3 regions of the Clostridioides sp. LIBA-6622 genome follow, and region 3 is predicted to be linked to each of the others. Evidence: riboswitches for the same ligand, from Rfam matches in the RefSeq annotation. Region 3 holds a riboswitch; each other region holds the start of a gene.

Region 1 (2,279 bases), 700 kb from region 3:
ATTTCTGAATGAGCATAAGCATGACCTATTGCTTTGTTTATATCTTCTGCACTCGATATAAATATTTCTACATCTTTTCCTGACATACGTCTTACATCTTGAACTGCTTCTCTATCTTGTGGGTCTGACATGGCTAGACATATCTTGTCTCCATCGATTTTGAATGGAAATATCGCATATCTTTTGCATATATTTTCTGGAACCATTTTTGTAGCTAATGTGTCTATTTCTGTTCCTTCTAAAAATACACTTTCTATATCCAAAAGTTCTTTTAATACACTTATTAATAAGTTACTATCTATAAGACCTTCTTGTACTAGAAATTCTCCTAGTCTTTTTCCACTGTTTTTTTGCTCTGATAATGCCCATTTAAGCTGGTCTTCTGTTATGTATCCTTTTTCAACCAGTTTGTCTCCTATTCTAACTTTTTTAGCCACAGATTTCACTCCTTTACTATCTCAATTATATCATCATTTATGATTGTATATTAAAGAAAATAGTATAAAAGACAGGAAGATTTTCTTCCTGTCTTTTTTATTAAATTTATGATATCTTACTCAATGTGTATATAATTTTAACTCTTTTTTGAATACATCTAAACATTTTATATGAATACTACATATCAGTATTATCTATAAGTACTATATATATAATCCCATTTTTTACGGTATTATCTTTTTCTAATGGCTCAGTAAGTTCAGTATCTTTTTTATTCTTATATATTTTATTACCTAAATCACTCAATAACTTATTTGTTTGTTCTTTTGTTAATGTAGCACCTTCGACTTTATTATCCTTAGTATTACCTATCTGTAATACTAATTTATTGCCAACAGAAAGCAATTGATATTCTCCACCTATATCTGCTTTATCAGGAAGAGTCTCCATATAAGCACTTAAACTACTTAAAGTACCATCAACAGGAACTTTATTATTATCTGAATAATAAGACAATGCTGCACTCTTAACTGAACTATAATCAGACTCAACACTTGCTACCTTAGCCTTATTTATATTACTAAATAAAGCTGGAACTGCTACTACTGCTAATATACCTATAATTGCAATTACTACCAATAATTCCACTAAAGTGAAACCTTTTTTATTCTTTCTTAACTTCATTTTTATTCCCCCTCAATTTTTTTAATTAATACTTACTTATAATATATCTGGTTAAAAATCTAAGTAAAATTATTTACACGTACTAACCAGATTTATTTCTAGCATATAACCATTTTAAAACAAAAAATGCTATGAAAATAAAAGTATCCATAAATAAATACAATTCCATAGCCGGTTGCACCACTAACTCCATATGTCCCAAGGCGCCCAAATCACAGAACATACATCAACGTTTCTATTTTTATTAAATTCAGGGTAATGCATAAAATATATACATATCCACTTATATTATATAATAGTTACCAAATTTTATCAACTAAGTTTATATTATTTATATATACCAATAATTTACATATTGAAACACAATTACTATAAATATTTATACTATACAAAAAAAGAAACATCTCCCTACAATTATCATATATCGTAAGGAGATATTTATAAATTATCATTTAGTTTTATCATTGTCATTTCCATCCTTTGCTAATATTTATTTGAAAGCTAGAAGCTATTACAATATAGTATTTTATTAAAATCATCTATATATAAACATTCTATCTCTTTTAATTATGATTCAGTCACAATCACTATATAAATGAAATTCTTCATTTACAGATATGCTTATTGTGCAAAATTACTTTCTTTACAGTAACTTTATATAATCCAGAACCCTCTCACAAACATTAAAGATATAGAATAGATACTATTTTCAATTCTTATAAATAAACTTTCAATAGATTTTTTTATTTCTTCTAGATTGTGACTGAATCATTTAATTATTAGGGGTTCATCTTCTGACCTTCCCATTGGAAACACCTCTTTCTTTATTTATATTTACATAATACTACATAATCTGAAATTTTTCAATACTTTTTCTAAATATTTTTTATATTCATAATATTCATAATATTATATGTTTTTTTATACTTATTTTTTACTTAACTACATCTAAGTTTTAAACTATAATCCTTACCTAAAATTACATACATACTTCTAATAATAAAAAATAGCTATATAAATTAAAATATCAAAAAAGAGTTGCTCAAAAGTTTTATATCCTTTTAAACAACTCTTATAAATCTAATAAATTAGAATAATTTACTTACTGATTCGTTAGAGAATATCATTCTTATAGCATCACCAAATAAAGGAGCTAC
Region 2 (2,279 bases), 470 kb from region 3:
AATGTATAGAATTTAAGAAAGCTGGAGCAGAAGTTATATTAATCGGAAACTGTACTGACTGTAGTAATACAGTAATGGGTTCTGCACCAAAATTAAAATTAGGTGTATATCATATTACTGACCATGTAATGAGAACAGTTAATCACCCATTAATAAGAAGAATAAAAGGTGATGTAAGATTAAAAATAAAATAATATAAAAATATATAATAAAACATCCTTGGAAAAAATTTTAAAATTATTTTCAAGGATGTTTTTTGTTGTGATATGTCGATAACATTAACGAATAATATAAATAATATGGAAAAAATAGACAAAATATAATATATACTATATAATAGTGGCAATAGCTATTAAAATTATATTAGACAAAAACAAACTCAGATATGTGGCCATATTGACATATAAAAATTGAATTGAGTCAATTATCCAATAGAGTTAAGATTTTTTGTATTATCTCAAGATACTCTAAAGTATCTTTTTTAGTGTGGAAATAAGTTTTTGTCTCTTGCTAATAATTTTAGAATGTTCGTAAAGAGTGCACTTAAAAAATAAAAAGTATTACAAAAAAATAAAAAGTATTACAGACATAAAAATTACTAAAAACCTATTTATAGAAACTGTGAAGTATATCTTAAATTTGGGCACTTAAAAGATATATGGAGTTAGTAGTGCAACCTGCTATAAATATAAATAGGAGGAAAATCTTGAAAATAAAAATTAAAAAATCAAGTATAGTTAGTTTAGTAATTGCTTTTAGTATAGCATTTACTGCATTTGCACCAATAATATCTTATGCTGACGAAGTAAGTGGAAAAGATACAATACTTGATGGAGAGAAACCATCAGGAGGAGAAACACCAGACGGAGAGAAACCATCAGGAGGAGAAACACCAGACGGAGAGAAACCATCAGGAGGAGAAACACCAGATGGAGAGAAACCATCAGGAGGAGAAACACCAGATGGAGAGAAGCCATCAGGAGGAGAAACACCAGATGGAGAGAAGCCATCAGGAGGAGAAACACCAGATGGAGAGAAACCATCAGGAGGAGAAACACCAGATGGAGAGAAACCATCAGGAGGAGAAACACCAGATGGGGAGAAGCCATCAGGAGGAGAAACACCAGATGGAGAGAAACCATCAGGAGGAGAAACACCAGATGGAGAGAAACCATCAGGAGAAGAAATTCCAGATGGAGAGAAACCATTAGATGAAATTATACCATCACAAGAAGAGGAAGAATTAGAAGTAGAAGAAATGAGTTTGAATAAGAATATTGAAGATATTCTTAATCTTACTATATCTCAAATAAATAAGCTTGTATATAATTTCTGGGGAGACGAAAATGATGTAAAAACAGATGGACAGTCAGAAATTAATGAAGTACTTACTTCAAAGGATGGAAATACTAGTCTTTGGTATAATGATAAAAATTCAAAAGTAAAGAATACTTTTTTATTAAAAGAAACAGATGGTTCAGATAGACCTTATTTTAATATAAGATTTGATGAGAATACAAAAACTTTAACTTTCGATTATGTAATAGAAGGTCTTATAGGTGGAAGTTCTAAGGATGGTAAATATGTAATAGAAGGTGAAGATGGAGACCAAACTGCATTCTGTTATAATAATCATTTAAAATCTCCAAGTAGTGAACATAAGAGTCCATATTTACCAGCAGAAGACTTTAATGGTCAAGAAAATCAAAATGAAGATGCAATTAAATCTATACTATATGCAGGTTCTGAGTTTGATGGATTTGGATATAAGCAACAATTTAATTTAGGTGGAAAAGAATATGAAATTATGGCTCATTCTGTTACTCAAGATGCAATTTGGATTACACTTGGACAAATGAATGAGCAAGAAAGACTTAAGTTATATCAAAATACTATAAAACTTTATGATAGATTTATAGCAGATGCAAAAACAGAAGAAGAAAAAGCTGAGTATCTAAAAGGCAAAGAAGCAGCAATAAATAGAAAAGCTTATTTAGAAGCATTATTAGAAGCTGGTCGTAAGGAGTTAAAGCCAAATGATACAGGAAAACCTAGTTTAAGTAATGGTTTAACTGATATTAAATTTGATAAAAATCAAGATGGAACTTACGAAACAGAAGCTGTAGCTCTAGTGGGTTATAGTGGTGTGGTTAAGTTGAAATTACCAGATGGAGTAACTGCTTATGATGAAAATGGAAATATAATAGGTACAGGTGAAGTAGAAATTTCAACACAACAAAAGTTTAAACTTAAGAGTGTAGATAAGCCAGATGTAAAAG
Region 3 (2,279 bases):
TTTTATTTGTAGTAAAGGTATCTATAGGTGTGCTCACATCAAGTATAGCTATAATGGCTGATGCATTTAATAATCTTTCTGATATGGCATCTTCAGCAATAACTATGATAGGCTTCAAATTAGCAAGTAAACCAGCTGATAAAGAGCATCCTTTTGGACATGGGAGAATAGAATATTTATCAGCATTAATCGTAGCATTTATGGTGATGTTGGTAGGACTTCAATTTATAAAGTCATCTGTGGAAAGGATAGTAAATCCAGTTCCTATAAAGTTTGAAGTAATACCACTTATACTTTTGATTGCATCTATAATGATTAAAATTTGGCTAAGTAAATTTAATAAATTTATGGGAAATAAAATTAACTCCTCAGCATTAAAAGCAGTTTCACTTGATGCTTTAGGAGATGTATTTACATCAAGTTGTGTAGTTATATCATTTGTCATAGCCAAATTTACTAATTTACCTATAGATGGTTATGTTGGTATTGTAGTATCACTAGTAATACTTTATGCAGGATTTTCTCTTGTAAAAGATACTATAAATCCTCTTCTAGGAGAAGCTCCAGATGAAGAAATGGTAAAATCTATCATAGAATCATTATTATCTTATGAACATATTATAGGAACACATGACTTAATAATTCATAACTATGGAGTTGGGAGATGTATAGCATCTATACATGCAGAAATTCCATCAAATATAGACATAATGGAAATTCATGAAATTATAGATACTGCTGAGAGAGAAATATCTGAAAAATTAGATATGTATTTAGTAATTCATATGGACCCTATATGTCTTGAAGATGAAGAAGTTATGTCAGCAAAGCAAGAACTTGAAGAAATACTTAAGAAAAATAGTCTTGTAAAATCTATGCATGATTTCAGAATAGTTGGAAAGGGAAGTAAGAAAAATTTAGTGTTTGATATAGTAGTTAATCCTTCTGAATTCTCTAAAAATATGTCAGATGAAGATTTAAAAGAAGATATAACTAAATTAGTTAAGGATATGAATCCTGAATATAATTGTGTAATTGTGGTAGATAAAGATTTTATCTAATGATTAATTGAAATTATTATAAGGAAAAAAATGTAAAATATATAGACAAGAGGATATTGGCATTATATAATATAAATATATAATTGTATTTAGTATGGATATAACAATTTTAATTGTTTTTTATAAAATATTATAGAGATGTTGATGTATGTTCTATTATTGGGCACCTTATGGACATACTGAGTCAGTGGTGCAACCGGCTATGGATATAAATTTATTTATTTTCATGGCCTTTTTTATATGGTTTTTGCTGAAAGTTACTTTAAATGAGATATCAATGGAAGTTTATAAACTATAGATAGTATAGAGGGGAGAAATCTATATGAGGAAGGGAAATAAAAAGGCATTATTAATAAGTTTAATTATGATTTTAAGTATGGTAGTATCTACAATCTATCCAACTGTATCTTATGCTTCGGAATTAGGATATAACAGTCAGATTCAAAATAACTCAACTAGTTCATCAAGTGGAGAAGAGAAGCCATCAGATAACAAAAAACCAGAGCAGACTCCAGAAGGAGAGAAGCCATCAGACAATAAAAAACCAGAGCAGACTCCAGAGGGAGAAAAACCATCAGACAATAAAAAACCAGAACAGACTCCAGAGGGAGAAAAACCATCAGACAATAAAAAGCCAGAGCAGACTCCAGAAGAGGAAAAGCCATCAGACAATAAAAAACCAGAACAGACTCCAGAGGGGGAAAAACCATCAGATAATAAAAAGCCAGAGCAGACTCCAGAAGAGGAAAAGCCATTAGACAATAAAAATACAGAGCAAACTCCAAAAGAAGAGAAGCCATTAGAAGATGAAAATTTATTGAAAACTTTAGAAGAAGAACTTAATGAAGAGAATAAAGATTATGGATTTATTATAAAAGTTAATAACAGTACAATAGAAACTGAATCAATGAAAAAAATATCATTTAATTTGACTTATACTCCAACATCAAAGGGAATACAAGCAGGTGATTCAATAACTTTCAATGTGCCAGATGTATTTAATAAAGTTAATTTAGATTATACAAGTGAATGCTTCGATAAAACAGAAAGTAATGGAGAATATACACTTACATTTAGAGAACTGCCTAATGATCAAAGTATAATGCAAGGAAAAATAGGTCTAGAAGCATATGTTAAAAAGGTTGATGAAGAGACAAATACAAAAATTCATATTGAAACTACTGGAAAAATAGAAAGTGGAAGTGGAGATGTGGATGT

What was found. Region 3 has a riboswitch for cyclic di-GMP ahead of ACTG47_RS15425 (SrtB-anchored collagen-binding adhesin). Riboswitches for the same ligand answer to the same signal wherever they lie in the genome.
Region 1: another riboswitch for cyclic di-GMP. It lies ahead of ACTG47_RS18600 (type II secretion system protein); the one in region 3 lies ahead of ACTG47_RS15425 (SrtB-anchored collagen-binding adhesin).
Region 2: another riboswitch for cyclic di-GMP. It lies ahead of ACTG47_RS17525 (Cys-Gln thioester bond-forming surface protein); the one in region 3 lies ahead of ACTG47_RS15425 (SrtB-anchored collagen-binding adhesin).

Annotation. Positions count from the first base shown of each region.
Region 1 covers NZ_CP196998.1:3,988,151-3,990,429, forward strand. Annotated here, with positions in the region: gene ACTG47_RS18595 (GspE/PulE family protein) at 1-437, opposite strand, end outside; gene ACTG47_RS18600 (type II secretion system protein) at 616-1,122, opposite strand; cyclic di-GMP riboswitch class II at 1,283-1,368, opposite strand; gene ACTG47_RS18605 (ribose-phosphate diphosphokinase) at 2,211-2,279, opposite strand, start outside.
Region 2 covers NZ_CP196998.1:3,752,589-3,754,867, reverse strand. Annotated here, with positions in the region: gene prdC (proline reductase-associated electron transfer protein PrdC) at 1-194, shown strand, start outside; cyclic di-GMP riboswitch class II at 606-691, shown strand; gene ACTG47_RS17525 (Cys-Gln thioester bond-forming surface protein) at 707-2,279, shown strand, end outside.
Region 3 covers NZ_CP196998.1:3,286,650-3,288,928, reverse strand. Annotated here, with positions in the region: gene ACTG47_RS15430 (cation diffusion facilitator family transporter) at 1-1,061, shown strand, start outside; cyclic di-GMP riboswitch class II at 1,187-1,272, shown strand; gene ACTG47_RS15425 (SrtB-anchored collagen-binding adhesin) at 1,384-2,279, shown strand, end outside.